3 regions of the Streptomyces sp. NPDC046727 genome follow, and region 2 is predicted to be linked to each of the others. Evidence: riboswitches for the same ligand, from Rfam matches in the RefSeq annotation. Region 2 holds a riboswitch; each other region holds the start of a gene.

What was found. Region 2 has a riboswitch for cyclic di-AMP ahead of ABZ937_RS01600 (transglycosylase SLT domain-containing protein). Riboswitches for the same ligand answer to the same signal wherever they lie in the genome.
Positions count from the first base shown of each region.
Region 1: another riboswitch for cyclic di-AMP. It lies ahead of ABZ937_RS00705 (NlpC/P60 family protein); the one in region 2 lies ahead of ABZ937_RS01600 (transglycosylase SLT domain-containing protein).
Region 3: another riboswitch for cyclic di-AMP. It lies ahead of ABZ937_RS04310 (M23 family metallopeptidase); the one in region 2 lies ahead of ABZ937_RS01600 (transglycosylase SLT domain-containing protein).

Region 1 covers NZ_JBEYYR010000001.1:163,371-170,619, forward strand. Annotated here, with positions in the region: gene ABZ937_RS00695 (M23 family metallopeptidase) at 1-399, shown strand, start outside; gene pcrA (DNA helicase PcrA) at 451-2,931, opposite strand; cyclic di-AMP (ydaO/yuaA leader) riboswitch at 3,194-3,364, shown strand; gene ABZ937_RS00705 (NlpC/P60 family protein) at 3,373-4,623, shown strand; gene ABZ937_RS00710 (hypothetical protein) at 4,640-4,993, opposite strand; gene ABZ937_RS00715 (NlpC/P60 family protein) at 5,447-6,511, shown strand; gene ABZ937_RS00720 (response regulator transcription factor) at 6,533-7,249, opposite strand, start outside.
Region 2 covers NZ_JBEYYR010000001.1:336,812-344,060, reverse strand. Annotated here, with positions in the region: gene ABZ937_RS01610 (FAD-dependent oxidoreductase) at 1-1,151, shown strand, start outside; gene ABZ937_RS01605 (HAD family hydrolase) at 1,275-2,087, shown strand; gene ABZ937_RS01600 (transglycosylase SLT domain-containing protein) at 2,152-2,634, opposite strand; cyclic di-AMP (ydaO/yuaA leader) riboswitch at 2,638-2,818, opposite strand; gene ABZ937_RS01595 (polyprenyl synthetase family protein) at 3,406-4,416, shown strand; gene ABZ937_RS01590 (sigma-E factor regulatory protein RseB domain-containing protein) at 4,849-6,057, shown strand; gene ABZ937_RS01585 (ABC transporter ATP-binding protein) at 6,129-7,121, shown strand; gene ABZ937_RS01580 (ABC transporter permease) at 7,108-7,249, shown strand, end outside.
Region 3 covers NZ_JBEYYR010000003.1:47,706-54,954, reverse strand. Annotated here, with positions in the region: gene ABZ937_RS04320 (HPr family phosphocarrier protein) at 1-165, shown strand, start outside; gene ABZ937_RS04315 (GntR family transcriptional regulator) at 338-1,024, opposite strand; gene ABZ937_RS04310 (M23 family metallopeptidase) at 1,223-1,978, opposite strand; cyclic di-AMP (ydaO/yuaA leader) riboswitch at 1,991-2,151, opposite strand; gene ABZ937_RS04305 (pitrilysin family protein) at 2,361-3,749, opposite strand; gene ABZ937_RS04300 (pitrilysin family protein) at 3,746-5,149, opposite strand; gene ABZ937_RS04295 (DNA topoisomerase IV subunit A) at 5,510-7,249, shown strand, end outside.

The DNA.
Region 1 (7,249 bases), 170 kb from region 2:
CCCAAGTTCGCGCTGCCGGTCGGCCAGCACGGGCTCAGCGCCTACTTCGGCCAGGCGGGCATCAACTGGATGTCGGTGCACACCGGCATCGACTTCCCGGTCTCCTACGGCACCACGGTGATGGCCGCCACCGACGGCACCGTCACCACCAAGTGGAACAGCGCCTACGGCAACATGATGATCGTGACGGCGAAGGACGGCACGGAGACCTGGTACTGCCACCTCTCCAGCTACCGCGTCGCCTCCGGTACGACCGTCAAGGCCGGCGAGCCGATCGCCTACTCCGGCAACTCGGGCAACTCCACCGGCCCGCACCTGCATTTCGAGGTCCGGCCGGCGGGCGGGTCGGCGATAGATCCGCTGCCGTGGCTCCGCAGTCACGGACTGGATCCCACCTGAGCCGCCCATCGGACCTGGGGCCCCGCTCTTCAGCGGGGCCCTTTTCCGTCGCTACAGCTTCTCCACCGGTGCGTACCGCAGCAGCAGCCGCTTCGGCTTGGCGTCGCCGAAGTCGATCGTCGCCTCCGCGTTCGCGCCCGTGCCCTTCACCGCGACGACCGTGCCGAGCCCGAACTGGTCGTGGGTGACCCGGTCCCCGACGGCCAGCGCGACCACCGGCTTCTCCGCCGTGCGCCGCGTGGCGAACCCGGACGCGCCCGACGCGGAGGAGCGCGAGCGGGTCGAGGACAGCGAGGCCGCGATCCCGGACGCCGGCCCGGAGGACACCGGCGCCGCCGCTCCCGTCCGCTTCCACTCCACGTGGGTGGCCGGGATCTCCTCCAGGAAGCGGGAGGGCGGGTTGTACGACGGCTGGCCCCAGGCGCTGCGCATCGCCGACCGAGTGAGGTACAGCCGCTCCCGCGCGCGTGTGATGCCGACGTACGCCAGGCGCCGCTCCTCCTCCAGTTCCTTGGTCTGGCCGAGGGCACGCATGTGCGGGAAGACGCCGTCCTCCATGCCCGTCAGGAACACGACCGGGAACTCCAGGCCCTTGGCGGTGTGCAGGGTCATCAGCGTGACGACGCCGTCGCCGTCCTCCTCGTCCGGGATCTGGTCGGAGTCGGCGACCAGCGCGACCCGTTCCAGGAAGTCGGCGAGCGTGCCCTGCTCGCCCTCCCCGTACTCCTGCTCGAACTCCAGGGCCACGGACGCGAGTTCCTGGAGGTTCTCGATCCGGGTCTCGTCCTGGGGGTCGGTGGAGGCCTGCAACTCGGCCAGGTAGCCGGTGCGTTCGAGGACCGCTTCGAGGATCGTGGCCGGTCCGGAGCCGGACTCCACGATCGTGCGCAGGTCCTCCATCAGCGCGTTGAACCGCTTGACCGCGTTGGTGGAGCGCGCGGCCATCCCGTACGCCTCGTCCACGCGCTTCAGGGCCTGCGGGAAGCTGATCTTCTCGCGCTGGGAGAGGGCGTCGATCATCGCCTCCGCGCGCTCGCCGATGCCCCGCTTGGGCACGTTGAGGATGCGGCGCAGCGGCACCGAGTCCTCGGGGTTGGCGAGGACCCGCAGGTAGGCGAGGACGTCCCGGACCTCCTTGCGCTCGTAGAAGCGGACACCGCCGACGACCTTGTAGGGCAGGCCGACGCGGATGAAGACCTCTTCGAAGACACGCGACTGGGCGTTGGTGCGGTAGAAGACGGCGACGTCTCCCGCGCGCGTCGCGCCGGCGTCGACCAGGCGGTCTATCTCGTCGGCGACGAACTGGGCCTCGTCGTGCTCGGTGTCGGCGACGTACCCGACGATCCCGGCGCCCTGGCCGGCGTTGGTCCACAGGTTCTTCGGGCGGCGGGACTCGTTGCGCTCGATGACCGCGTTGGCGGCGGACAGGATGGTCTGCGTGGAGCGATAGTTCTGCTCCAGCAGGATCGTCGTCGCGTTCGGGTAGTCCTCCTCGAACTGGAGGATGTTGCGGATCGTCGCACCCCGGAAGGCGTAGATCGACTGGTCCGCGTCACCCACGACACAGAGTTCGGCGGGCGGGATGTCGTGCTCGCTCGCGGGCGTCTCCGCGTCGTGGTCGCCGGTGCCGACCAGCTCGCGGACCAGCGCGTACTGGGCGTGGTTGGTGTCCTGGTACTCGTCGACCAGGACGTGCCGGAAGCGGCGGCGGTAGTGCTCGGCGACGTCCGGGAAGGCGCGCAGCAGGTTGACCGTCGTCATGATCAGGTCGTCGAAGTCCAGCGCGTTCGCCTCGCGCAGCCGCGACTGGTAGAGCGCGTAGGCCTGGGCGAGGGTCTTCTCGAAGCCGTCGGCGGCCTGGGCGGCGAAGTCCTCCTCGTCGATCAGCTCGTTCTTCAGGTTGCTGATCTTGGCGCTGAAGGACTTGGGCGGGAAGCGCTTGGGATCGAGGTCCAGGTCGCGGCAGACCAGGGCCATCAGGCGCTTGCTGTCGGCGGCGTCGTAGATCGAGAACGACGACGTGAAGCCGAGCTTCTTCGACTCGCGGCGCAGGATGCGCACGCACGCGCTGTGGAAGGTCATCACCCACATCGCGTTCGCGCGCGGGCCGACGAGCTGCTCGACGCGCTCCTTCATCTCGCCCGCGGCCTTGTTGGTGAAGGTGATCGCGAGGATCTGGCCCGGGTGGACGTCCCGCTCGGCGAGGAGGTAGGCGATGCGGTGGGTCAGCACGCGGGTCTTGCCGGAGCCGGCGCCGGCGACGATGAGCAGCGGGGAGCCGGCGTGCTCGACCGCGGCGCGCTGGTTCTCGTTCAGCCCCGCCAGGAGGGCCGCCGCGTCGAGCACGGGGCGCGGGGCGCCATCGCGGTAGTACGCGTCCCGGTCCGGCGGCACGTCGAACTTCCCGCCGAACAGATCGTCCGGAAGCGGCTCCGGAGCGTGATCGTCCTCGGGCGGCGGCGGGGGTTCCTCCTCGCGCCCGCGAGGGGGCTGGAGGTCCGCCAGGAAGCTGTCGTCAAAGAGGCTGCTCATCGCTCTCCGAGTCTAGGGCGCCCCACCGACAACCGGTCCCGGTCCCGGGAACATGGCTCACTTCCCGGACAGCCGATCCCCGCCCCGACGGCGCCCGGCGACCGCTCACCCAGCGGAAGCACCTGGTCACACGCGTGTGAAACCTCTGCCAGGTCACAGAAATGTATCGGACATACCGCACACCAACCTTCACAGAAGACACACGAGTTGGCTAGGTTGCCGTCAGGCCGCACGACCCCACTCCGGCGAACGTCGCCGGGCCGCGCGGCCTCCGCCGAGTCCGGCGCGCCCCCGCACGGTGCCCGGAGCCGGGGACCCACCGATCCCGGGGTGAATCGGCCGACTCCCGCCCGGGACGACGCCGTAGGGCAACCCTTCCAAGCACCCGCCCGAACCCGACAGCTAACCCGGTAGGCGGCAGTACGGAAGGAGTCGCCTCCTTTGGCGTCGCACCGCAAGCCTCGCCCCGGCGGGACCCCGGGGACGGGTATCCGCACCCCCGCCCTCGCCACCGCCGCCCTCACCTCCGTGGCGGTCCTCTCCCAGAGCGCCGAGGCCACGCCCATGGCCGCGCACGGCAAGCCGAGCCTGGAGGAGGTCGAGCGGAAGATCGACGACCTGTACCGCCGGGCGGAGTCGACGGCCGAGACATCCGGGGCGTCCTTCGCGTCCCTCATGTCCGGCACGGGCAGGGACCGGGCCGAATGGGCTCAGGAGGCCGAGCGGGCGCGGCAGGCCGAGCGGGCCGACCGGGCGCGGCAGGCCGAGCGGGCCGAGGATTCACGGCGCCGCGCGGACAGTCTCCAACGGCTCCGCGACGAGGTCGCCCGGCGCGCCCAGGGCCGTGGCCTGCCCGCCCAGCGGGGGGCGGTCCCGGCCCAGCGCGGCTCCACGCCGGCCCCGGACACCACCCCGACGGCGCCCGTGAGGGACACGCGCGGCACACCGCCGTCCGTGCCGTCCACGCCTTCCACGCCGTCCGTGCGGGATGCGGCCCCTGCCTCGCCCGTGCGGGACCAGGACATCCCTCCATACGTACGGGACACGGGGATGACTCAGCCAGGACGGGACCAGGCCGCCACCCCGTCCGTACCGGGCGCGCGCACGGCCTCGCCCCTTCGGGACACGCCGGGCGCCGTGCCGGTTCGGGACATGGGCGATGCCCCGGCCGCGTCCGGCACCGCCGCTGTGACATCGGCCGGCAGCCCGCGGGAAGCCGCCGCGAGCGGTCCGAAGGCGGCCAAGGCCGCCGTTCAGAAAAAGCTCGCCCACGCGCGCGTGCTGCTGGCGCAGCAGACCGCCCAGGGCGCCGCGACACCGTCCGGCACGTACGCGAGCAAGGCCAGGAAAGCCATCGCCTTCGCCCGCGCCCAGCTCGGCAAGCCGTGTCTGGCGGGCACCGCCGGTCCCGGCTCCTACGACTGCTCGGGCCTCACCCAGGCCGCCTGGAAGTCCGCCGGCGTCACCCTCCCGCGCACCGCGCGCGAGCAGGCCGACGCCGGCACCCCGGTCCCGCCGGACGAGGCCCGCCCCGGCGACCTCGTGTTCTTCCGTGACGACGTCAGCCATGTCGGGCTCTGCACCGGTGACGGCATGATGATCCACGCTCCCCGGCCGGGGGCGTACGTCCGCGAGGAGCCGGTCTCCGGCGTCGGCGGGGCGGCCGTCCACAGCGTGGTACGGCCGGGCTGACCGAGCGCGACGGGGATCAGGTCCAGAGGACGGCGATGAAGATGTTGGCCATGGTCAGCAGGCCGACCAGCCCGAAGATCCCCTTGTCGATCCGCTCCTCGTCCCGCTTCACGTAGACCAGGCCGAGGATCACGATCAGCAGGGCCAGCTTCACGCCGATCTTGATGTTGTTGACGTGGTGACCGTCGGCCTGGTCGAGGCCGACGAGAGCCACGCCGGTGACCAGCATGGTCAGCGCGCCGTGCAGCATCCCGGGCACGAACCGGGCCGTGCCCTGGCCCATCGCCTTCATCTGGGTGAGGAAGCCGCCGAGCAGCGCGGCGATGCCGATGATGTGCAGGCCGACGAAGAGATGGATGAGTACGTCCATGGAGCCGGAGCCTAACGAGGAGCCACCACGCCTCCCGCCACCGGGCCCACCGTCCGGCGGCCGGGAGGGGGCGCTGTGACGGTGTGTGGCCACGCACCGCGGGTCTTGCATATATGCGCCCTATAGCACCCCACACCTCCCGCCTGTCCCGCTTTCCGTGCTTCGATCACCACGCTGCGTGAAGGTGACGATGCCGACCCGGCCGCGCGGTCACATATGGTCACTTCCCGGTCTGTCACAGCCAGTTCCGTACACCGCGTTACCTGCTTGTCACCGTCCGGCCTAGCGTCCTCCCCCAGGTGACCGGCTCCCCACCGCCGCCCGGACCGGGACGGCAGCCGGCCACCACCGCCGAGAAAGGCCCGGCGGCGGCCCGATCCCCCTGTGCGGGCCGCCGCGGGGCGTACTGACCGCTCGCTCGTACGAGTCGTACGGAAGGACGTGACAGTCCAGGTGGCAGCGCACCGCAAGCCCCCGCAACGCCCGCTCAGCGGCCACGCGGCCCGGACGGCCGCCACTCTCGCCCTGGCGGGCGCGGCCACCGCGACCGGCTTCGACGGGACGGCGAACGCCGCGCCGCAGCTGACGCAGGCGCAGGTGAAGGCCAAGGTGGACACGTTGTACCGGGAGGCCGAGGCCGCCACCGAGAAGTACAACGGGGCGAAGGAGGAGTCGGACTCGGCCCAGCGGCGGCTGAGCGCGCTCCAGGAAGAGACCGCCCGCGGTCAGGAGAAGCTCAACTCCGCCCGGGACGCGCTGGGTTCGATGGTGGCGGCGCAGTACCGGGACGGCGGCATCGACCCGGCCTGGCAACTGGCCCTCTCCAGCGATCCCGACCGGTACCTGGACGGCGCCGCGCTCGCGGAGCGGGTCGGTGACCGGCAGGCCGGCGCGGTGTCGCGGGTGCGCCGGCAGCTGCGGGAGATCGAGCGGCTGCGCGGTGCCGCGCGCATCGAGCTGACGTCACTGCGGTCACGGCAGGCCGAGCTGAAGCGGCAGAAGAAGACCGTCGTCGGCAAGCTGGACGAGGCCCGGCGACTGCTGGCGCGGCTGACTCCGCGGCAGCGGGCCGAGGTCACCGGTGCCGACGGCACGGCCGGACGCGCCTCCCGGTCGGCCGCGGACCCGCGGGAGCCGCTGGAGCGGGCCGGTTCGGTACCGGCCCCCACCGCGCGCGCCGCGGCGGCCGTCTCCTACGCCTACGGCAAGCTCGGCAGCCCCTATGTGTGGGGCGCCACCGGCCCGAACGCCTTCGACTGCTCGGGCCTGGCCCAGGCCGCCTACCGCTCCGCCGGCATCTCCCTGCCCCGCACCACCTACGCCCAGATCAACGCGGGCCGGCGGGTCTCCCGCTCCGAACTCCAGCCCGGGGACCTGGTGTTCTTCTACTCCGGGATCAGTCACGTCGGCATCTACGTGGGCAACGGCCAGATGATCCACGCGCCGAACCCCTCGGCGCCGGTCCGCCTGGCCCCGATCGACCAGATGCCGTTCGCCGGGGCGACCAGGGTGGCGTGACGGGCAGGCGTTGCGGGCGGGTCAGACCAGCCGGCGCGCGGTCGCCCAGCGGGTCAGCTCGTGCCGGTTGGACAGCTGGAGCTTGCGCAGGACCGCCGACACATGCGACTCGACCGTCTTCACCGAGATGAACAGCTGCTTGGCGATCTCCTTGTAGGCGTAGCCACGGGCGATCAGGCGCAGCACCTCGCGCTCCCGCTGGGTGAGGCGGTCCAGGTCCTCGTCCACCGGCGGGGCGTCGGTGGAGGCGAAGGCGTCCAGGACGAACCCGGCCAGCCGCGGGGAGAAGACGGCGTCGCCCTCCTGCACGCGGAAGATGGAGTCGACCAGGTCGGTGCCGGTGATGGTCTTGGTGACATAGCCGCGGGCGCCGCCGCGGATCACCCCGATCACGTCCTCCGCCGCGTCCGACACGGACAGCGCGAGGAAGCGGACGGGCTGCTCGGCGTCCGCCATCAACGCGGCGCACCGGCGCAGCACTTCGACTCCGCCGCCGCCCGGCAGATGGACGTCGAGGAGGACCACCTCGGGCCGGGTCGAGGTGATGACGGTGACCGCCTGGTCGACGTCCGCGGCCTCGCCGACCACCTCGACACCGGTCTCGGCGGTCTGGCCGATCTCGGCCTGGACGCCGGTGCGGAACATCCGGTGGTCGTCCACGAGCACCACCCGCACATGCCGCCCGCCAGAGCCCCCGTCGGGCCGGCCGGACCCGGCCGCCTCCGCCGCTCCCGCCGT
Region 2 (7,249 bases):
CCGCCCATCTGCGGGCGCGCGGCATCCCCGTGCGCGTCTTCGGCGATCCCATGGTGAGCTGGCGTGATCACATGCCCCAGGGCATGCTCCTCAAGTCGACACCCGCCGCCTCGAACCTCGACTGCCCCCAGCCCGGCCACACCCTCGCCGACTACTGCGACGCGGCAGGGATCCGCCGCCTGGTGACCGACGAGGACATCATCCCGGTGGAGACCTTCATCTCCTACGGGGAGTGGTTCCAGCAGAGGCTGGTCCCCGGCCTGGAGCGGGTGCGGGTCGTCTCCGTCGACCGCGACCCGAACGGCGGTTTCGAACTCAAGCTGGACTCCGGGGAGTTGTTCACCGCGCGCGCGGTCGTCGTCGCCACCGGTCTGTCCGGGCTCGCCCACCTGCCGGCCGAGCTGGCGCCGGCGGCGGCCGACGGTCCCGCCCCGACCGGCCCGGTCTCGCACAGCTCCCAGCACCACGACCTCGGCCGGTTCACCCGCAAGGAGCTGATCGTCATCGGCGCCGGCCAGTCCGCGCTGGAGACGGCGGCGCTCGCGGCGGAGGCGGGGGCACGCGTGCGCGTGGTCGCGCGCGGGCACGGCAGGGTCGCCTTCGGCGCCCCGCCCTGGAAGCAGCCGAGGCTTCGCCCCGAGTCCCCGTTCGGCCGAGCCTGGTCGCTGTGGGCGCTCACCTACTACCCGCACCCGTACCGCTTCCTGCCCGAGGCCGCCCGCCACTACCTGGTCCGCCGGGTCCTCGGCCCGCTCGGCGCCTGGTGGCTGCGCGAGCGCTTCGAGAGCGGTGTGGAGGTGCGGGACGTCGCGCGGGTGGTGGGCGCCGAGATCCAGGACGGCAGCCCCGTGCTCACCGTCCGCGCCCATGCCGGCCACACCGAGCGGCTCGTCGCCGACCACGTCATCGCCGCCACCGGCTACCGCGTCGACCTGGCGGCGATGGACTTCCTCGGCCATGAGCTGCGCACCCGGCTCGCGGTGAGCCGCGGCGCGCCCAGGCTCGGCCCCGGCTACGTCTCCTCCGTGCCCGGCCTGTACTTCACCGGCCTGCCGGCCGCGTCGTCGTACGGCCCGGTGATGCGGTTCGTCTGCGGTACGGAGTTCGCCTCCCCGCGCCTGGCGAACCACCTGGCCGCGGCGCACGGTTGAGCCCCAGGGGTCGCAGCGGTGACCCCATCAAGGCGTCCAGGGGCCCCACTTGGGGTCAATCAGCACGTAAGTGCGTGGAATGACAGGTGAGTCGGCGGGGCGCGGTGTCCGTATTCTCTGATCATGGCACCCACCCCCGCACACGCACTGATCGCCACCGACCTGGACGGGACGCTGCTGCGCGGCGACGACACCGTCTCCGACCGGTCGCTCGCCGCGCTCGCGCGGGTGGCGCGGGCCGGTGCCCGGCACCTGGTGGTCACGGGCCGCCCGGCCCCGCGGGTACGGCCCCTGCTGGCGCAGCTCGGCTGCACCGGGCTCGCGGTGTGCGGGCAGGGAGCGCAGGTCTACGACGCCGGGGCCGACCGCCTGCTGTGGTCGGTCCGGCTGGACCGGGAGCTGGCCGAGACCGCGCTCGGCAAGATCGAGGCGGAGGCGGGCCAGGTCTACGCGGCGGTCGACCAGGACGGCGTGGACGGCCTCACGCTCATCGAGCCCGGCTACCGGATGCCCCATCCGACGCTGCCCGCGGTGCGGGTCGGTCGGCGGGACGACCTGTGGTCCGAGCCCATCAGCAAGGTGCTGCTGCGGCATGCCGACCTGTCCGACGACGAGTTGGCGACCGTGGCGCGCGCCGCGGTGGGCTCGCTGGCGACGGTCACCATGTCGGGGCCCGGCACCGTGGAGCTGCAGCCGAGCGGGGTGACGAAGGCGACCGGCCTGGCGCTGGCCGCCGAGCGGCTGGGGATCGGCGCCGAACAGGCACTGGCCTTCGGAGACATGCCCAACGACATCCCGATGTTCGACTGGGCCGGACGCGGCGTCGCCATGGCCAACGCGCATCCCGAACTGAAGGCGGTCGCGGATGAGGTCACCTTGTCGAACGAGGACGACGGCATCGCCGTCGTCCTCGAAAGACTGTTCCCGGCCGGCTGACCGGGCCGACCGTGACGTCGACCGGCTGACCGGGACATCAGCAGCGCGTGCCCCGACCGGCCGATCAGTAGGCGCCGAACACGTTGTCGATGGACCCGTACCGCGCGGCCGCGTAGTTGCAGGCGGCGGTGATGTTCGCGACCGGGTCGTAGATGTCGAACGACGTGCCGGCCACGTGGTAGGCGTTGAACGTCGGGTCGATGACCTGGAGCAGGCCCTTGGACGGGATGCCCTTGGCGGCGTTGGAGTCCCAGAGGTTGATGGCGGCCGGGTTGCCCGAGGACTCGCGCATGACGTTGCGGTAGATGCCGTTGTAGGTGCCCGGGATGTGCTTCTCGGCCATGATCGCGAGCGACTCGCGGATCCAGCCGTCGAGGTTGTTCGGGTACCCGGCGAGGGTGGTGCCCGTGGTGGTGCCGGTGGCCGCGGAGGCACCGGTAGCGCCGATGAGCGGAAGGGTGAGGACGGCGGCGCCGGTGGCGGCGGCGACGAGGGTACGGACGAGGCGGCTGTTCCGGGTACGGCGGTGCTGAGCGGCAGCAGGCATGGGGAAGTTCCTCTCCGGCGCCTGCGAGGTGAGCTGTCGGGTTCGGGCGGGGAGGTGCCCGGCCGTGCCTGGGGGAGGCACGACTTCACCCCGAGCCGTTCCGGTGCGGCGTATGCCGTCCGACTCAGCGACTTACCTGGGTCCCCCGCTCCTGCCGTACGAATGAGTTCGTCGATGGGTATGCGGGCGGCGGCAGGATTCGGCGTCCGCCCGACGGCACGGAACGTATGCGGGAGCACATGTCGGGAACAAGTACCGGATTCATACAACATGCGGTTTGACCTTGATCGATGCCGTATGAGGTGCTTGATCCTTTGCGGTTGCCAATCTTCAACTCGCCGACGGGGCAAGGGGTCGTGGGGGGTCCGGCGGGTGGGGCGGGCCAGTAGGCCGCGTGACCCAACTCACGAAATGGCAAAACACTTTAAATCAGACATGGGGGATTAGGGGGATTCGGGCCTGAAGTCGGGGTCGTGGTGGAACCGGGGGTGTGGTGCGTGTCGTTGTCGTAGTGGCCGACGGGGGAGGGGTGATGGAGGAGGGGGTGTGGAGAGGTCGCGACACGGCATCCGGATTACCGTTAAGTCGACAAATGTCCGTTATTACCATGTGATCAAAACTATGCCGGTCATGATCCGATACCGCCCAGGCTGGACCGGTGGGCGCTATCGGTGATCGAAAGAGGACCGGATACGCTGACTTGAGTGATGGCAGCGACCTATCGACAAACCGTGTAAGCGCCAGCAGACACCAGCAGACAGGAGACCCCTCGTGACCGTCGTCGGGCCGTTCGGGCTGAGCGTGCGGGACCAGGCTCTGGAAGCCGATGTCCAGGCCGGATTGGCGGCTGTCGAGGAAGGCTTGCTCGATGCCACCAAGAGCGAGGTCCCGTTCATCACGGAGGCCGCGCAGCACCTCGTACGGGCCGGAGGGAAGCGTTTCCGGCCACTGCTCGTGATGCTCGCGGCCCAGTTCGGCGACCCCTACGCGCCGGGCGTCGTGCCGTCGGCCGTGGTCGTGGAGCTGACCCATCTGGCCACGCTGTACCACGACGACGTCATGGACGAGGCGGCCGTGCGGCGCGGCGTGGACAGCGCCAACACCCGCTGGGGCAACTCCGTCGCGGTTCTCACCGGCGACTTCCTCTTCGCCCGCGCCTCCCAGATCCTCGCCGACCTCGGCCCCGAGGCGGTCCGGGTGCAGGCCCTGGCGTTCGAGCGGCTCGTCACCGGTCAGATCCTGGAGACCGCGGGTCCCTCGGACGGGCGCGACCCGGTCGAGCACTACCTGGACGTGCTCGGCGGCAAGACGGGCTCCCTGGTGGCGGTCTCCTGCCGGTTCGGCGCGATGATGTCCGGCGCCGACGAGACGGTCGTCGACGTCCTCACCCAGTACGGCGAACGGCTCGGCGTCGCCTTCCAGCTCGCGGACGACGTCCTGGACATCGCCTCCGACTCCCACGAGTCCGGCAAGACCCCCGGCACCGACCTGCGCGAGGGCATCCCGACCCTGCCGGTGCTCCGGCTGCGCGAGCGGGCCGCCCGGCTGGGCCTGGCCGAGGACATCGCGCTGTGCGAGCTGCTGGACTCCGACCTCAGCGACGATGCCCGGCACGCCGAGGCGCTGGCCGGCCTGCGGGCCCACCCCGCGCTGGAGCAGGCCCGCCGGGACACCGTCCGGTACGCGGAGGAGGCCCGGTCCGCGCTGGCCCCGCTGCCCGAGTGCGATGCCAAGGCGGCGCTGCTGGAGCTGTGCGACGCCGTGGTGCACCGGGCGGGCTGACCCGGCCGGGAAACAGACCGGCCGACCCGCACGGAACCTGCTGGCGAGCCGTACGGAACCGGCTGGCAGACCCGTACGGAACCGGCTGGCCGACCCGTACGGAACCGGGCGGTCGACCCGTACGGAACCGGCCGGCCGATTCCGCCGGAGCCCGGCGGCCGACTGTCCCGGAGCCTGGCCGACCGCCGCGGACGGACACCCGTACGGGCGGTGTTCCCCCACACGACCCCTACGGGTAGGGGGAGATACGGCCGTCGGGTGTCATACCGCAGGCGTACACGCAGTTGCCTCCGAGGGCTGACGCTTCTTCACCGCCGATTTGGTGAGATGGAAACCACGGAAATCACCACTCCTCACCGATTCGGGTGAGAATGGCGGCTCAGGTGGACCAGCGTGACGACAGCCGCCGCCGACGACGGAGGTAAGGCACACATGGCACCGTACGAATCCGACGACACAGTGGGCGCCGCGCGGGACGAGAACCCGCGCTCCGGCCGGCGCAAGGCCGCCCGGTACGCCGTCCCGGTCGCGGTGGTGGGGGTGGCGGCGGCCACGATCGGGCTGGTCCCGGCGCTCGCCGACTCCGGTGACCCCGACCTGCCGAAGATCAGCGCACAGCAGCTCATCGAGAAGATAGCCAAGTCGGACGTGCAGCAGCTGTCCGGCACCGTGAAGATCAGCACCGACCTCGGCCTGCCGAACCTCGGCGGCCTGGAGAGCAGCCTGGTCTCCGGGGCCGGCCAGGGCTCCGGCGACGGCTCCTCCGCCGACCCGCAGGCCAAGCTCACCGAGCTGGTCTCCGGCACGCACACCCTGCGTGTCGCGGCCGACGGCCCGGACCGGCAGAAACTGTCGCTGCTGGAGAGCGGCGCCGAGTACAGCCTCATCCACGACGGCAAGGACGTCTGGGGCTACGACAGCAAGAGCAACGAGGTCTACCACTCCACCGCGGCCGACTCCGGCAAGGAGCACAGGGCGGAGCCGCCGGCCACCCCCAAGGACTTCGCCGACGAGATCCTGAAGTCGGTGGACGACACCACGTCCGTCACCGTCGACGGCACCGCACAGGTCGCCGGACGGGACGCCTACAAGCTGCTCATCCAGCCCAAGCAGGGCGACAGCACGGTCGGCGCGATCAGCATCGCCGTGGACGCGAAGACGGGCCTGCCGCTGAAGTTCACGCTGACCCCGAAGAGCGGCGGTGCCGCCGTGGTCGACGCGGGCTTCACCCGGGTCTCCTTCGCCCGTCCGGCCGCCTCCACCTTCGACTTCACCCCGCCCAAGGGCGCGAAGGTCACCGAGGAGAAGGACGCGGCCAAGGCGCCGGAGCACACCCCGAAGCACGGCGAGGACTTCACCGAGGGCCTGAAGGGCGCGGACGGGCTGAACGTCCTCGGCGAGGGCTGGACGTCCGTCGCCACCTTCGACACCGGCACCGAGGGCGGCCTGCCGACCGGCTCCCAGGGCGGTGACCTCGGCGGCTTCCTCGGCTCGCTCGGCGACCAGGTCTCCGGGAAGTTCGGCAAGGGCACGGTCTTCTCCACCCGCCTGGTCAACGCCCTGATCACCGACGACGGCAAGGTCTACGCCGGCGCGGTCACCAAGGACGCCCTGGTGAAGGCGGCCGACGCGGGGAAGTGATCCGATCCGGGAACTACGGGCCGTGACCGGCCGTTGACCCTTCGGGAGCACGACGAATCGAGGGGGAGCCGATGGACGAACCGTCCGCCACGCAGCGGGACCCCGTCACGGACCGGGATCCGGCAGACGCGAAGGCGAGCGTGATCGCCACGCGCGGTCTCACCAAGCGTTACCGCGGCGGACAGCTCGCCGTGGACGGTCTCGACCTGACCGTCCCGGCGGGCAGTGTCTTCGGCTTCCTCGGCCCCAACGGCTCCGGCAAGACCACCACCATCCGCATGCTGATGGGCCTGATCGAGCCGACCGCGGGCACGGCCCGGGTGCTCGGCCGGCCCATGCCGCGATCGGCCCGTACGGTCCTTCCGCAGGTCGGCGCGCTCATCGAGGGCCCCGCCCTGTACGGCTTCCTCTCCGGCCGCGACAACCTGCTGCGCTACGACGCCGCCGACCCGACCGCCGACCCGCGCACCCGGCACGCCCGCGTCGCCGCGGCACTGGAGCGGGTCGGCCTCGCGGCTGCCGCGGGCAAGAAGGCGAAGGCGTACTCCCTCGGTATGAAACAGCGCCTGGGGCTGGCCGCCGCGCTGCTCCAGCCGCGCAGACTGCTCGTCCTGGACGAGCCCACCAACGGCCTCGATCCGCAGGGCATGCGGGAGATCCGCACCCTGATCAGAGAGCTGGCCGCCGACGGTACGACCGTCTTCCTCTCCTCCCACCTCCTCGACGAGATCGAGCAGGTGTGCACCCATGCGGCGGTCATGGCGCAGGGCCGGCTCGTCACCCAGGGCGCGGTCGCCGAGCTGGCGGCGGGGGCGCGCGGCCGGCTGGTGGTGACCACGCCGGACGCGGCCGAGGCGGCCCGCGTGCTGAAGGAACTGGGCGTGGGGGACGTGGCCGCCGACGGCGACCGGGTCACCGGCGAACCGCCCGAGCGGGACCTCGCCGAGGTGACCGCGGCCCTGGTCACCGCGGGTGTCCGCGTCCGGGGCCTCACTCTCGAACGGGCCTCCCTGGAGGACGCGTTCGTGGCGCTGACCGGGGAGGGCTTCGATGTCGCGGGCTGATGTGCTCCAGGCGGACGCCGTGCGCCGGCCGAGCCCCCTGTGGTCGTTCGGTCTGCTGCGCAGCGAGCTCGCCACCACCGTCCGCCGCTGGCGCACCCTCGCCCTGCTCGGGGTGCTGGCCGCGGTGC
Region 3 (7,249 bases), on a different contig from region 2:
GGCAACCCCGTCAACGCGGCCTCGATGCTGGCCGTCCTGGGCCTGGGCGCCCAGGGTGGCGAGGAGATCGTCCTCGCCTCCGACGCCGAGGGCGCGGACGTCGCCCTCGACCGTCTGGCCAAGCTGGTCTCCGAGGGCCTGGAGGAGCTGCCCGAGACCGTCTGAGCAGGACCGGGAAGCCGCGTCGTCCGTACCGGACGGCGCGGCTTCCGCGTTTTCCCGGCAGCCTGAATTCCCCGCGGGCACCGAACGGCTCGCGTCCCGGAATTCAGGCAGGAAAAGGGCAGCAGAAAACACCCCTCCACCGAATAACTCTTCTTTGTATACGGTGTCCGTGTTAATACCGCGGGCCCGAGATGTTTACGGCGTGTTGCGAAGTCCTCACACGCTCCGCGGCACCGGAAAAGCGCAGCCGGTGCGCGCCTGTCGCGCGCTCCGCGTGCAGCGCCGTGAGCGTCCGCGCGCGCTCCCCGTCCCCGCGCGCCACCGCGTCCACGATCGCGCCGTGCTCCGCCCAGGAGTCCCCCGGGCTCAGCGGCGCCTCCAGCACGTACATCCAGGCGATCTTGTGCCGCAGCTGGGTGAGCATCGAGGTCAGCGAGGGGCTGCCGGAGGCCTGCGCGAGCGTCTCGTGGAACCAGCCGCCCAGCGAGCGCAGATCCTCGCTGTTGCCCCTCCTGGCCCGCTCCTGGCCCAGCCGGACCAGGCCGCGCAGCACCTTCAGATGGGCCTCGGTGCGCCGCTGGGCGGCCCGGGCGGCACCCAGCGGCTCCAGCAGCATCCGCATCTCCAGCAGGTCGGCGGCCTCCTGCTCGGTCGGCTCGGCCACGCACGCGCCCGCGTGCCGGCGCGTCACCACGAAGCCCTCGGCCTCCAGGGTGCGCAGGGCCTCGCGCACGGGGACGCGCGAGACGCCGTAGCGGCGGGCCAGGACTTCCTCGGTGAGACGGCTGCCACGCTCGTAGACACCGGCGACGATGTCGTCCCGGACCGCGGTGCACACCGAGTGCGCCGGAATACGCATGACCGACCTCCGCTTTAATCCCCGTGAAACGTCGTCGACGGACGCGTGTTCCGAGACTCTATTCCAATGAGCCGGAATTTCCGACGGCAGGCCGTAATCCATGGATATTTTTTGGACAACGGGTCCGGCGGACACTGCGAAAAACGACGAAAGCCCCGGCTCGATGAGCCGGGGCTTCGGACTGCCGTGCGGGAGGCGTCAGATGTTCACGCCGTGCTGGCGGAGGTAGGCGACGGGGTCGACGTCCGAGCCGTACTCGGGGGTCGTACGCGCCTCGAAGTGGAGGTGCGGGCCGGTGACGTTGCCGGTGGCGCCGGACAGGCCGATCTGCTGGCCCGGGACGACCTTCTGGCCCACCGTGACGCCGATGGAGGACAGGTGCCCGTACTGGGTGTACATGCCGTCGGCCATCCGGATCACGATCTGGTTGCCGTAGGCGCCGCCCCAGCCCGTGGAGACGACCGTGCCGGAGCCCACCGCGTGGACGGCCGTGCCGCTGGCCGCGTGGAAGTCGACGCCGGTGTGCGAGCCGGAGGACCACAGCGAGCTGCTGGCCTGGTAGCCCGTGGAGACGTAGGAGTGCGCGATGGGCGCGACGAAGGCGTTCAACAGCTTGCGCTCGGCCTCCCGGGCGGCGCGGGCCTTGGCCTCGCGCACCTCCTGGGCCCGCTGGGCGGCTTCCTTCGCCGCGGCCGCCTCGGCCGCCTTCTCGTCGGCGGCCTGCTGCTGGGCGGCGGCCTGCGCGTCGATCTGCTCGGCGACGTCGTCGGTAGCGGCGAGGACCGGGGTGAGGCCGGTCTGCTCCGCGGGGGTCTCGGCGGCCAGCGCCGGGGAGGCGGCGAGGGTGCTGATCACACCGGTGGTGGTGAGGGCCGCGATACCGGCCGCCTGAGCGGTGGTCCGCTTGACCCGGCCGGGCTTGCGGTGCTTCCCGGTGGCGCACATGAACGCCATGAAGTGGCTGGTCCTTTCCTTCCCTCTCGCCTACCGGGTTAGCTGACGGGTTCGGAGCAGGAAGGTCTCCTACGAGCCCCCTCGCAGCCGCGCGGGCGCCCGATTCACCCCAGGGACGGTGGGTCCCCGGCTCCCCTGGCTCGCGCCGTACGGGGACTCGGCGATGGCTGTCCGGTGCCGCGGGCGCGGCGCACTGCCTGACGAACAGCCCGGACGACGCTACGGTGGCCCGCTTTCAATCCTCAAACGGATCCGGGCTTTTGTAGCGCATCCCACAGGGCAGACAGGCAACCTCCGCCCCAAAACGGGCATCTGGGGGAACGAGTGGAACAGCAGGGGCCCTGACGACCCGTAGGTCGTCAGGGCCCCTGCGCGCGTGGCACTACTCGGCCGTCACCACGGTCACTTCACCGATGCCGAGCGCCTCGACCGGCGCCTTGATCTGGGCGGCGTCGCCGACGAGGACGGTCACCAGGCGGTCCACCGGGAAGGCGTTCACGACGGCCGCGGTGGCCTCCACCGTGCCCGTGCCGGCCAGCTGCTGGTAGAGCGTCGCCTGGAAGTCGTCGGGCAGGTGCTGCTCGACCTGGTCGGCCAGCGTGCTCGCGACGGCCGCGGCGGTCTCGTACTTCAGCGGCGCCACGCCGACGAGGTTCTGCACGGCGACGTCCCGCTCGGCGTCGGTCAGGCCCTCCGTCGCGACGGTCCGCAGCACCTTCCACAGGTCGTCCAGCGCCGGGCCGGTGTTCGGGGTGTCCACGGATCCGCTGATGGCGAGCATGGCCGCGCCCGTGCCGTCCGGCGCGGACCGCAGAACCTGCCCGAAGGACCGCACGCCGTAGGTGTAGCCCTTCTCCTCGCGCAGGACGCGGTCCAGCCGGGAGGTGAGGGTGCCGCCGAGGCAGTACGTGCCGAGCACCTGGGCGGGCCACACCCGGTCGTGCCGGTCGGGTCCGATCCGGCCGATGAGCAGCTGCGTCTGGACGGCGCCGGGCCGGTCCACGATGATCACGCGCCCCGTGTCGTCGGCGGTCACCGGCGGCACCGGCCGGGGCTCGCCCGGGGTGCCCGTCCAGGCGCCCAGGGTGTCGCCGAGCAGCGCGTCCAGGTCGATGCCGGTCAGATCGCCGACGACCACCACGGTGGCCGTGGCGGGCCGGACGTGGCGGTCGCAGAAGGCGCGCACGGCCGCCGCGTCGATCTTCTCGACCGTCTCCTCGGTGCCCTGGCGCGGGCGGGACATGCGCGAGGTCGCCGGGAACAGCTCCTTGGAGAGTTCCTTTGCGGCCCGGCGGGCGGGGTTGGCCAGCTCGTGCGGGATCTCGTCCAGGCGGTTGCGGACCAGCCGCTCGACCTCGCTCTCGGCGAACGCGGGCGCGCGCAGGGCGTCGGCGAGCAGGCCGAGGCCCTTGGCGAGACGGGAGGCCGGGACCTCCAGGCTGATCCGGACGCCGGGGTGGTCGGCGTGCGCGTCGAGGGTGGCGCCGGCGCGCTCCAGCTCGGCGGCGAACTCCTCGGCGGAGTGCTTGTCGGTGCCCTCGGAGAAGGCCCGCGCCATGATCGTGGCGACGCCGTCCAGGCCGTTCGGCTCGGCGTCCAGAGGCGCGTCCAGCAGCACCTCCACGGCGACGACCTGCTGGCCGGGGCGGTGGCAGCGCAGCACGGTCAGGCCGTTGTCGAGCGCGGTCCGCTCGGGGGCCGGGAACGCCCAGGGCCTGGCCTCGCCGGGCTGCGGCTGGGGGTGGAAGTCCATGGTGGCGAGCTGGGTCACTTGGCCGTCTCCTCGTTCTCGGTCTCGTCGCGGCCCGCCTCTACGGTCGCTTCCTGCTCCGGGTCCTCGGGGACGTCGGCGTCCGGGGCCTTTTCCGGGGACTTCGGCTCGTAGACGAGGACCGCGCGGTTGTCGGGGCGCAGGTGGGCCTTGGCGACCTCCTGGACCTCCTCCGGGGTCACCGCCAGGACGCGCTGGACGGCGGTCAGGGCGAGCTGCGGGTCGCCGAACAGGACGGCGAACCGGCACAGTTCGTCGGCGCGGCCGGCGACCGTGCCGAGCCGGTCCAGCCACTCGCGCTCCAGCTGGGCCTGGGCGCGCTCCATCTCCTCGGGGGTGGGGCCCTCGGCGGCGAACCGGGCCAGCTCCTCGTCGATGGCGGCCTCGATGACGGGCACCTCGACGTCACCGGAGGCCTTCACGTCCAGCCAGCCCATGGAGGGCGCGCCGGCCAGGCGCAGCAGGCCGAAGCCGGCCGCGACGGCCGTGCGGTCCCGGCGCACCAGCCGGTTGTACAGGCGGGAGGACTCGCCGCCGCCGAGGACGGTCAGGGCCAGATCGGCCGCGTCGCACGCGCGCGTGCCGTCCTGCGGGAGCCGGTAGGCGGCCATCAGGGCGCGCGCCGGGACCTCCTCGACGACGACCTCGCGCAGCTGCTCGCCGATGACGTCCGGCAGGGAGCCCTCGCGGGGCTCGGGCTTGCCGTCGTGGGACGCGATCGACCCGAAGTACTTCTCGATCCAGGCGAGGGTCTGCTGGGGGTCGATGTCGCCGACCACGGAGAGCACCGCGTTGTTCGGCGCGTAGTAGGTGCGGAAGAACTGGCGGGCGTCCTCCAGGGTGGCCGCGTCCAGGTCCGCCATCGAGCCGATCGGCGTGTGGTGGTAGGGGTGGCCCTCCGGGTAGGAGAGGGCGGTCAGCTTCTCGAAGGCGGTGCCGTACGGCACGTTGTCGTAGCGCTGGCGGCGCTCGTTCTTGACGACGTCCCGCTGGTTCTCCATGGACTCGTCGTCCAGGGCGGCCAGCAGGGAGCCCATGCGGTCGGCCTCCAGCCAGAGGGCCAGCTCCAGCTGGTGGGTGGGCATGGTCTCGAAGTAGTTGGTGCGCTCGAAGCTGGTGGTGCCGTTCAGCGAGCCGCCGGCGCCCTGCACCAGCTCGAAGTGACCGTTGCCCTTGACCTGGGCGGAGCCCTGGAACATCAAGTGCTCGAAAAGGTGAGCCAGGCCGGTACGCCCCTTGACTTCGTGGCGGGAACCGACGTCGTACCAGAGGCAGACCGCCGCCACCGGGGTCAGGTGGTCCTCGGAGAGCACCACGCGCAGACCGTTGGCCAGCCGGTGCTCGGTCGCTGCCAGGCCCCCGGAGCCTGCCTCGGCCGTGGTCGTGTGACCCATGGGCATGTACGTCCCTTCGCGAGCGGAGGCGGTCGAAAGAAACCGCGGTTTTCCTGCCGTTCCTGCCACTGTATGCAAAGCGTGCGGGGCCTCGGCGAAGTTCCCGCGGGGCGTACGCCGAGAGCGGATCGCGTAGCCTGCGTCGGACCCGCTCCCGGACGGCCTCGCGGCTCCGGGGCGGCCGTTCCCCAGCGGCCTCGCGCCGCCGGATCGGGCCGCGCCCGACGGCCCCGCGCCGCCGGGGCGGGCCGTTCCCCGGCGCCGGCCGGGCCGCCGGGACCGGGTCGCGGCACCGCTTGTCAGTGCCTCGGTCCACAATGGTCCGCGTCAGATCCGTCAAACGCTTCAGCAAGGAGCCAGGCAGCGATGGCCCGCCGCAGCACGAAGACCCCGCCGCCCGACGATTCGTTCGAGGAGAGGATCCTCGACATCGACGTCGTGGACGAGATGCGTGGCTCCTACCTTGAGTACGCGTACTCGGTCATCTACTCGCGCGCCCTGCCGGACGCCCGTGACGGCCTCAAGCCGGTGCACCGCCGGATCGTCTACCAGATGAACGAGATGGGCCTGCGCCCCGAACGCTCGTACGTGAAGTGCGCGCGTGTCGTCGGTGAGGTCATGGGCAAGCTGCACCCGCACGGCGACGCGTCGATCTACGACGCCCTGGTGCGCATGGCGCAGCCCTTCTCCATGCGTGTGCCGCTGGTCGACGGCCACGGCAACTTCGGCTCCCTGGGCAACGACGACCCGCCGGCCGCCATGCGGTACACCGAGTGCCGGATGGCCGAGGCGACGAGCCTGATGACCGAGTCGATCGACGAGGACACGGTCGACTTCGCGCCGAACTACGACGGCCAGGAGCAGGAGCCGGTGGCCCTGCCCGCCGCCTTCCCGAACCTGCTGGTCAACGGCTCCTCGGGCATCGCGGTCGGCATGGCGACGAACATGCCGCCGCACAACCTGCGCGAGGTCGTCACCGCCGCCCGCCACCTGATCCGGTACCCGAACGCCGACCTGGACGCGCTGATGAAGCACGTCCCGGGCCCGGACCTGCCCACCGGCGGCCGGATCGTCGGCCTGGACGGCATCCGGGACGCGTACGCGACCGGTCGCGGCACCTTCAAGATGCGCGCGACCGTGTCGATCGAGACCGTCACCGCCCGCCGCAAGGGCCTGGTGGTCACCGAACTGCCGTTCACGGTCGGCCCCGAGAAGGTCATCGCGAAGATCAAGGACCTGGTCAACGCGAAGAAGGTCCAGGGCATCGCCGACGTCAAGGACCTCACCGACCGCGAGCACGGTCTGCGCCTGGTCATCGAGATCAAGAACGGCTTCGTGCCGGAGGCGATCCTGGAGCAGCTGTACAAGCTGACCCCGATGGAGGAGTCCTTCGGCATCAACAACGTCGCCCTGGTCGACGGCCAGCCGCTCACCCTGGGCCTGAAGGAGCTGCTGGAGGTCTATCTGGACCACCGCTTCGAGGTGGTCCGGCGCCGCAGCGAGTTCCGCCGCGGCAAGAAGCGCGACCGGCTGCACCTGGTCGAGGGCCTGCTGACCGCGCTCGTCGACATCGACGAGGTCATCCGGATCATCCGGTCCAGCGAGAACTCCGCGCAGGCCAAGGAGCGCCTGATGGAGCGGTACTCGCTGAGCGAGGTGCAGACGCAGTACATCCTCGACACGCCGCTGCGCCGGCTCACCAAGTACGACCGGATCGAGCTGGAGGCGGAGAAGGACAAGCTCACCGCGGAGATCGCGGAGCTGACCCGGATCCTGGAGTCGGACGCGGAGCTGCGCAAGCTGGTCTCCGCCGAACTGGCCGCCGTGGCGAAGAAGTTCGGCACCGACCGGCGCACGGTCCTGCTGGAGTCCGGGGGCGCCCCGGCGGTCGCCGTGCCGCTGCAGGTGGCCGACGACCCGTGCCGGGTGCTGCTGTCCTCGACGGGGCTGCTGGCCCGTACGGCGACCGACGAGCCGTTCCCCGAGGCGGCGGGCGCCAAGCGGGTCAAGCACGACGTGATCGTCTCGGCGGTGCCGGCGACCGCGCGCGGGGTGATCGGCGCGGTGACCTCGGCGGGCCGGCTGCTGCGGATCAACGTGGTCGAC